2 regions of the Thioalkalivibrio sp. AKL7 genome follow, and region 1 is predicted to be linked to the other one. Evidence: riboswitches for the same ligand, from Rfam matches in the RefSeq annotation. Region 1 holds a riboswitch; the other holds the start of a gene.
What was found. A riboswitch is a leader RNA that binds a small molecule or an ion and turns the genes downstream of it on or off. The one in region 1 is predicted to bind cobalamin.
Positions count from the first base shown of each region.

Region 2: it holds a riboswitch for cobalamin, as region 1 does, so the genes downstream of both, bluB (5,6-dimethylbenzimidazole synthase) here and G315_RS0109360 (porin) in region 1, are expected to answer to the same signal.

Region 1 covers NZ_KB906951.1:78,238-82,414, reverse strand. Annotated here, with positions in the region: gene G315_RS0109370 (DUF4399 domain-containing protein) at 1-298, shown strand, start outside; gene G315_RS0109365 (cytochrome-c peroxidase) at 363-1,343, opposite strand; cobalamin riboswitch at 1,557-1,792, shown strand; gene G315_RS0109360 (porin) at 1,921-3,036, shown strand; gene G315_RS0109355 (cytochrome c) at 3,057-3,620, shown strand; gene cobM (precorrin-4 C(11)-methyltransferase) at 3,812-4,177, opposite strand, start outside.
Region 2 covers NZ_KB906947.1:421,553-425,729, forward strand. Annotated here, with positions in the region: gene cobD (threonine-phosphate decarboxylase CobD) at 1-380, opposite strand, end outside; gene cbiB (adenosylcobinamide-phosphate synthase CbiB) at 391-1,293, opposite strand; gene bluB (5,6-dimethylbenzimidazole synthase) at 1,290-2,063, opposite strand; cobalamin riboswitch at 2,156-2,420, opposite strand; gene G315_RS0101860 (cobalamin-binding protein) at 2,641-3,477, shown strand; gene G315_RS0101865 (iron ABC transporter permease) at 3,617-4,177, shown strand, end outside.

The DNA of each region.
Region 1 (4,177 bases):
CGAGAGTCCCGTGCGGATCCAGATGGGCCTGCGCGGCATGGGCGTGGCCCCGGCCGGCGTCGAGGCCGACAACACCGGGCATCACCACCTGTTGGTGAACCAGCCGCTGGACGAGGTCGACCTGGATGCCTCGCTCCCCTTCTCCGACCACAAGCGCCACTTCGGAGGCGGTCAGACGGAAGGCGAAATCGAACTGGAACCAGGCACCCACACCCTGCAATTGCTCTTCATGGACTACCGCCACCTCAGCTTCGACCCGCCAGTGACCTCCGACAAGATCACCATCACCGTCGAATAGGCGACACAAAAAAGCCCCCTCCGGACCCGGAGGGGGCTTGTCATCGCCAGTGGCAACCGGTCGCTTACGGCAGTGACGGGATCTCGAACTGCGGCATGTCACCGGTCAGCGCGTGCATGAAGGCCTCCAGGTCCGCGACTTCATCGTCGCTGAACTCCATGCCCAGCATCTCCTGCCCCATGATGCGGATCGCCTCGTCCAGCGTGGCGGTCTCGCCGTTGTTCATATAGGGGTAGGTCAGCGCCACGTTGCGCAGGGTCGGGGTCTTGAAGGCAAAGCGATCACTCTCCTCCCCGGTCACCAGGTAACGGCCCTCGTCTTCCGAGCCCGGCACCTGGATGCGATGGAAGTGGCTGTCGGTCAGTGCCGGGCCACGGTGGCAGGCGACGCACCCGTTATCCGCGAACAGCTTCATGCCGCGCATCTGCTGCTCACTCATCGCGCCCTCGTCCCCAACCAGCCAGCGGTCCAGCGGCGAGTTCGGGGTATTCAGCGTGCGCTGGAAGGTGGCCAGCGCATGGGCCACGTGATCGGCATTGATCACGTTGTCACCGTCATAGTCCGGATAGGCGGCCTGGAACTTCTCCTGGTACTCGTTGAACTCTTCCAGACGCTCGATTGCGTCCTCCAATGGCATCGCCATCTCGATCGCGGCCTGGATCGGACCCAGCGCCTGGCCTTCCAGGTCGTCCTCGCGGCCATCCCAGAACTGGGCCGTGAAAAAGCCGGAGTTCAATACCGTCGGGGTGTTGCGCTCGCCGACCTGGCCATCATGCCCCACCGCGCGCGGGATACGGTCCGCCCAGCCCAGCGCCGGGTTGTGGCAGGTCGCGCAGGAGATCACGCCGGAGCTGGAGATGCGCGGCTCGAAGAACAGCATCTTGCCCAGTTCGATCTTCTCCTTCGTCATCGAGTTGTCCGCCGGGATCGGCGGCAGCGCCGGCAACGGCTCGAACACGTCGCGGTACTCGGAATAGTCGGTATCCGCCAGCACCGGGGCCGAGGCCCCCATGGCGACGGCCGCGCACGCCGCGAGCGCCGTCATTCGAAATCCGGAAAGTGTCTTCATGGCAGGTCTCCCTTGGGGAATGGGTGTCGGCTCGAACCGATCTAGACTCGGTCCAGATCGTCTGAAACCCACCCTACCCACGCGGGAAACCGGACGCGATCAAAAACGGGTATTCCGTTGATCCAGATCAACGGATACCGCTGCCATCCCGACTCAACGCGCCCTTGACCCTCAAACGAAGGCGCCGTAGGGTCCGCCTTGCCTTCAGGTGCCCCGGCCAGAACCGGCCGGGGATAATCGGGAAGCCGGTGCGCGAACACGCGTTCGCAAGTCCGGCACTGCCCCCGCAACGGTAGGCAGAGTCAGGGCGGATCCAATGCCACTGCGGCGCATCCCCGAGATGCCCGCGGGAAGGCGACCCGCCCTGGATGCATCACGCATCCACTCTGCGAGTCCGGAGACCGGCCTGGAGAACACCCGACGCCGCGGTGGGCGGCCGAGCGGGCCAGGACCGGTGTGCTCAACGACCGGCCCTACCCTGCTCCCTGTCCAGCGTCCGGCGTCGTTTCATCCACGGCGTGCGGGGTCGCTCGTCCAGGGGAGCACCACAACAATGGAAAACACCCATGTCCGACCGGGGCGACATGCCGTCCCGGCCCTTGCCACGTTTTGTCTGATGACGGCCACGAGTCTCGCGCCGGCACAGGCCGGCTTCGACTTCAGCGACGCGGAAGACGGCCTGCAGGTCACCCTGGATCCGCTAGTTCAGGGCCGCTACAGCTACAACCGAGACCCGGACGGCTCCCGCAGCGAGTTCGACTTCCGCCGCGCCTGGCTGGACAGCTCCGGGACCCTGTTCCACCCCGATCTGAGCTTCCGTCTGCAGCCGGATTTCAGCAGCGGCGAGCTGTCCATGCGCGACGTCTGGCTGCAGTACGCGCTGGGCGAATCGCTGAGTCTGCGGGCCGGTCAGTTCACCGTGCCCTTCGGGCTGCCACGGGATATCGGCGGGCCCAATCGCCTGTTCACCGAGCTGAGCATCGCCGGCAACCAGTTCGAGGTCCCGGCCGGACGCGACACCGGCGTCGCCCTCCTGGGTGGCGCGGCCGACGACCGCGCCTGGGCCCTCGGCGTGTTTGACGGCCGGGGGCGCCTCGACCAGCGCGACGAGCGCCCATCCACCTCCGGGCATCTGCTCAGCGCCCGCAGCGCCTGGGCCCCGGTAGGGGCGGTTCCGCGCGACAACACCACCGTGGGCCAGGCCGTGGAACACACGGTCGCCCTGGGCGCCGGCGTGCAGGCCGCCAGCCGCAATCACCTGCGTGACTGGAGCCGCGGACTGGAAGGCACGGTGGAGCACCAGCGCGCCGACTGGGTCACCGCCACCGCCGACGCGGTGGTCAAGTTCGGCCACACGTCTCTCTCGCTGGCGGCCTTCCGCCGCAATGTTTCCCCCGACCGGACCACGAGCTACCACGACCTGGGTGCCGAACTGGAACTGGCGCAGTCGCTGCCGGTGGCGGGGCTTGAGCTCGCTGCCCGCCACGCGGTATTGCGTCACGATGCCGACGACGACCTGGAAAGCGACGAGCGCTGGCAGCGCGAGTGGGGCGCCGGCCTCAACTGGTACCACCGTGGCCAGCGGCAGAAGACCCAGCTCATGTGGCTGGACCGCGACAACGACACCTCGAACTGGGAGCTGCATCTGCAGCACCAGTTCCGCTTCTGACTCGCACAGGGAGAATCGACATGAAATGGACACAATCCATCATCCGTCACTCGCTGACGACCTTCTTCGCGACAGTCCTGTTACTGACTGCCGCAGGAACCCTGATCGCCGGAGAGGTAACGATCCCAATGCCGGGCCCCTGGGGCAAGTATCACGAGACCCTGGACGATCCGGCCGATGTAGACGCCCCCGAGGCCTTCCAGCGATTCCGTCAGCAGAGCATGCAGGGCACATCCGCCACCTACCGCAGCATCGAGCAGATCCTGCGTTATGGCGCACCATTCGCCGGACGTCTGCCCGATCTGGCCGAGGAACTGGCGCGCCGCGCCGACGACATCGAAACCTGGTTCGCACGCGAGACACCCGCGCGGCACGGCGAACCCGGTGCCCTGCCCGCGGCCTGGGAAGACCCGGACTTCGCCGAGTACAAGGCCGCCTACCGCGAGGCCGCCCAACAACTACAGCGCAAGGTGGAGTCGGCCGAGGACCTAGGGAACGAAGACTTCCAGCTTCGCGCCACCGAGGCCCTGAACGGCGTGCGCCACCATTGCCTGGCCTGTCACGACAACTACCGCCGCCGCTGAACCGGGTAGGAACCAAGGGGCCGCCTGGGCGGCCCCTTTCCGTAATCCTGACCAGGAAGCAACCACCTTCGCCTGCAAGCAGGCTCCCACATCGCCGGGAACCTGTAGGAGCCTGCTTGCAGGCGAACACCGGGGGCTCCACAACGCTCACCGGGATCGTCCCTGCCTGCGGAAGATCGAAGACGCGACGCTTAGTCCCCGTCCATGCCCCGATAACGGCGCACGTGCGCCGGGTCGTACAGCGCACTGTCGCGGAAATCGCCCGGATCCAGCGCCGGCCCCACCAGGATCAGCGCCGAACGCCGCGTGGTCAGGGCCTCTGCCCGTTCCACGATATTGCCCAGCGAACCGCGCACCACGGTCTCGTCCGGCCAGCTGGCGCGGAAGACGATCGCCACCGGACAGTCGCAGCCGTAGTGCGGACGCAGGTCCTCGACCACGGTCTCGATATTGTGCAGCGACAGGTGGATCGCAAGGGTCGCCCCGGTCGCGGCGAAAGCCTCCAGCCGTTCGCGCTCCGGCATCGACGAGGCCCGTCCCGGCGTACGCGTCAGCAC
Region 2 (4,177 bases), on a different contig from region 1:
GAATCCCCATCCAGCGGGACGACGTCGTGCCCGGCCCCGTGCCAGGCCCGGGCGTGTTCGTTGTAGCTGGGCTCGAGGATACCCACGCGCGCCGTGCCTTCCCGTAGCGCGGGCAGCAGCTGTATCGCGGCCTGGGAACCGGGCACCGGCAACAGCGCCCCGGTCCCGTAATAGGCGGCGGCTGCGGCCTCCAGGCCGTCGTCCGGTTCCGGCAGGCGCGCCCAGACCCCTGGCGGCAGCTCGCCCGCGGGGTAGCCATGCGGGTTGATGCCCGTGGAGAGATCCAGCCAGTCGGCCTCGGGGATCCGGTAGCGCGCGGCCGCCTGGCGGATACCGCCCCCGTGCACCTGGATCAGTGCCTGCGGCTCCGGCGTCTGCATCGATTGGGCCTCAGAACAGGACAACGACAATCACCCCGGCCACAATGAAGGCCATCCAGATGGCCAGCGCACGATCCAGCAGCGTAATCGCCTGGCGAATGCCCGCCGCGTCCGGCATGCGGCCCATCCCCAGACGGGGTCGCCACTCGCGCTGCCCGCCATAGGGTGCCGCTCCGCCCAGGACCACGCCCAGCGCACCCGCCCCTGCGGCCATCACCGGCCCCGCATTCGGGCTCTTCCAGCCGGCGGCCTGCTCGCGCCAGCACTGCAGCGCGTCCCGGCCACGACCGGCCAGGGCATAGCCCAGTGCCGTCAGGCGGGCGGGGATCAGGTTCATGGCATCGTCCAGGCGCGCGGCGGCCCAGCCAAACGAGCGAAACCGGTCATTGCGATAGCCCCACATCGCATCCAGCGTGTTCACCAGGCGATAGGCCACCACGCCCGGCGCGCCAGCCACCAGGAACCAGAAGATCGTGGCGAACAGTGCGTCGTTGCCGTTTTCCAGCACCGACTCGATGGTCGCGCCACTCACCCCTCGCTCGTCCAGGGCCGCCGTGTCGCGACTGACCAGCATGCCGACGCCGGTGCGCGCCCCAGACAGGTCATCCTTTTCCAGGGCCTCGGCCACCACCTCCGCATGCTCGTCCAGGCTGCGCCAGCCAATCGCCAGCGTCAGGATCGCCAGCGTCAGAAGCCAGCCCCAGGCCAACGAGGTGCCCAGTGCGGCCAGCACCACCCAGGGCAGGACCAGCGCCGCGAGAAGGAGCGCTCCGCGTACACGACTCGGCGCATGCCAGCGGGATTCGGCCCAGGCCGCGAGCTGGCCGAATCCGGCGAGCGGATGGAACCGCCGTGGGTCGCCAAACAGTCGGTCCAGGATCAGGGCTCCGATCAGGATCAGAAAGGTACTCATGTGTTGCCACCCCCGGATGGCCCATCCGGACGCGCGGCGGATTCCCGCACAACCGTGGGCAAGGCCAGCTCGCACGGCGCACCCCAGCGATCCTGGAACACCAGGTCTTCCAGGGGGCGGCGGGTGTCCCAGCCCGCCGTTTCCAGCATCGGCCGGTCATAGAAGCGCTCGACATGCCCGAGGCACAGCACGGCAATGGGGTACCCGCCCTCGGGCATCTCCAGCCGGTTGGCCAGCCAGTCCGGATCGAACAGGGAGACCCAGCCCATGCCCAGGCCCTCGGCGCGGGCGGCCAGCCACAGGTTCTGGATCGCACACGCGGCCGAACAGAGGTCCATCTCGGGGAGGGTCCTCCGGCCGAGCACGTAGCGCTCGCGGCCATCGGTCAGGGCCACGACCAGCAACTCGCCCGCCTCGCGGATGCCCTCCAGCTTCAAGCGATGCACGTCGGCCGCGCGCTCGCCACAGGCCTCGGCGGTGCGCGCCTGTTCCTCCGCCGCGTGGGCGTGGAGCGCCTCGCGCACCGCTGGGTCGGTAATGCGCAGGAAGCGCCAGGGCTGCATATAGCCCACGCTCGGCGCGCGATGCGCCGCCTCGAGCAGCCGCCGCAACACCGCTGGATCGACCGGGTCCGGCCGAAAATGGCGCATATCCCGGCGTTCCGCGATCACGCGATAGACGGCCGCAAGCTCATCTTGGGCAAACCCCGAACCCCCGGCATCAGCGCCCGGGCAGGAAGGGTTCTCATTGGCGGGCAACTCGGACTGCATCGGCTTACCGTCAGGGGGACACGACGCGGATGCAGAGGGATCGGGGTGTGGCCACAGGGGCCCGCACCTACCGACCCTCGCCCACCGCGCGGTCGCAGAAACATCGTCCAGGCCGGTCTCCGGGCTCGCGAGGCCCCGGCAACCCGGGGCGGCAAGTCGCCTTCCCGGGCCGCGTTCGGCCCAGTGGCTTTCGACTTGTCGAGGTCCGAGCGGCCTGCGGAAGCACCCCTCGAACCCACTCGCTTACCGTTGCGGGGGCAGCGTCGGAATGGGGCTGCGGAGGATCTCGCGCCTGCACCGACTTCCCGTTTAACCCGCGCGATCAGTCGCCCGGGCACCTGGTAGCAAGGCGCCAATCATACGCGGCAAGCCCACTGCCGACCAATTGACGCTCCGAGGCGCCCCAGGCTTGCTGCTATGATGCCCCGCTAGTCCAGCGCCAGGTGGCGGCTCCCCAGCCGGCTCGAAGGCGCTTGAACAACCAATCCAATGCGACTGTAAAATCATGCAATTTTGGACTTCCCGAACTCCACTTCTCGCTTGCCTCCTGGGCCTGTTCTCAACCCCGCTGATCGCAATGGCGGACTCAATCACGGTCACCGACGACGATGACCGCGAGGTCCATCTGGAGCAGCCTGCCGAGCGCATCGTCAGCCTGGCGCCGCACATCACCGAGGTGCTGTTTGCCGTGGGTGCGGGGGACCGCATCGTGGGCGCAACGCAGTACAGCGATTATCCGCCCGAGGCGGAGGCCATCCCGCGGATTGGCGGCTACAGCCGGATTGACCTGGAACGGGTACTGGAAAGGGACCCCGATCTGGTGATCGCGTGGAAGAGCGGCAACTCCGCCTCCCAGGTCGAACGCCTGCGCGAACTGGGACTGCCGGTGTACGTATCGGAACCACGCAGCTTCGAGGGTGTGGCCTCGAGCATGCGGCGCATGGCCACGCTCGCCGGCACGCATGACCAGGGCGACGCCGCGGCAGAGGACTTCCTGGGCCGAATGGACGCGCTCCGCGCCACGTACGGTGACCGGGACCCGATTCGCGTGTTCTATCAGGTGTGGGAGCAACCGTTGATGACGGTCAATGACGACCACCTGATCGCCGAGGCCATCGCCGTGTGTGGCGGCGTGAACGTGTTCGGCGATCTCGACCGCCTGGTGCCACGCATTGGGCGCGAAGCCGTACTGGATGCCGACCCCGAGGTCATCATCGGCGGCGGCATGGGCGAGGACCGTCCCGACTGGGTGGTCGCCTGGGGCCAATGGGAGGACCTGACCGCGGTCCAGCGCGACAATCTGTTCTTCATTCCCCCTTCGCTCCTGCAACGCCATACCGGACGCATCGCGGAAGGCACGGCCCTGATGTGCGAAGAACTCGAACGCGCCCGCGCCCGCCGTTCCGCCCCATGACCATGACGGTCCGCCTCGCAGTCTCCCGGAAAGGATATCGCGGGACACCAATGAAGGAGCGTGGTACGTGCGCTGAAGGCAGCGCTCCCGCCGTTCCGGCAACCTACCGCTTCGTCCGCCTGGAGCGGAGGGCTACCGCTTGACCCGTTCGTTCCTCCTGGCCCTGGGCGTGCTGTTGCCCGCGTCTGTGCTCTCCGTCCTGGTGGCACTGGCCTACGGCAGCGTGCAGATTCCGTTCCCTGACCTCCTGAGTGTCTTCTTCGGCGAGGCCTCGCGACTGCACAGCACCCTGGTACTGGATCTGCGCCTGCCGCGCGCGCTGGCCGCGTTCGCCGCCGGCGGGTTGCTGGGCCTGGCCGGAGCGCTGATGCAGGTTCTGCTACGCAATCCACTGGCCGATCCCTACGTGCTGGGGCTCTCTGGCGGTGCCTCGGTGGGCGCCTTGCTGGCGATGCTCGCGGGGCTGTCCATGTTCTCGGTCTCGGCCGCGGCCTTCGTGGGCGCCCTGCTGTCCACCATTCTGGTGTTCGGCCTGGCCCACGGCACGGGCAGCTGGACCCCGACCCGCCTGCTGCTGACCGGTGTCGTGGTGGCCGCCGGCTGGGGCGCGATGATCAGTTTCATCCTCGCGGTCAGCCCCACTGCGGAGCTCCCGGGCATGCTGTACTGGCTAATGGGCGACGTCTCCCATGCCCGCAAC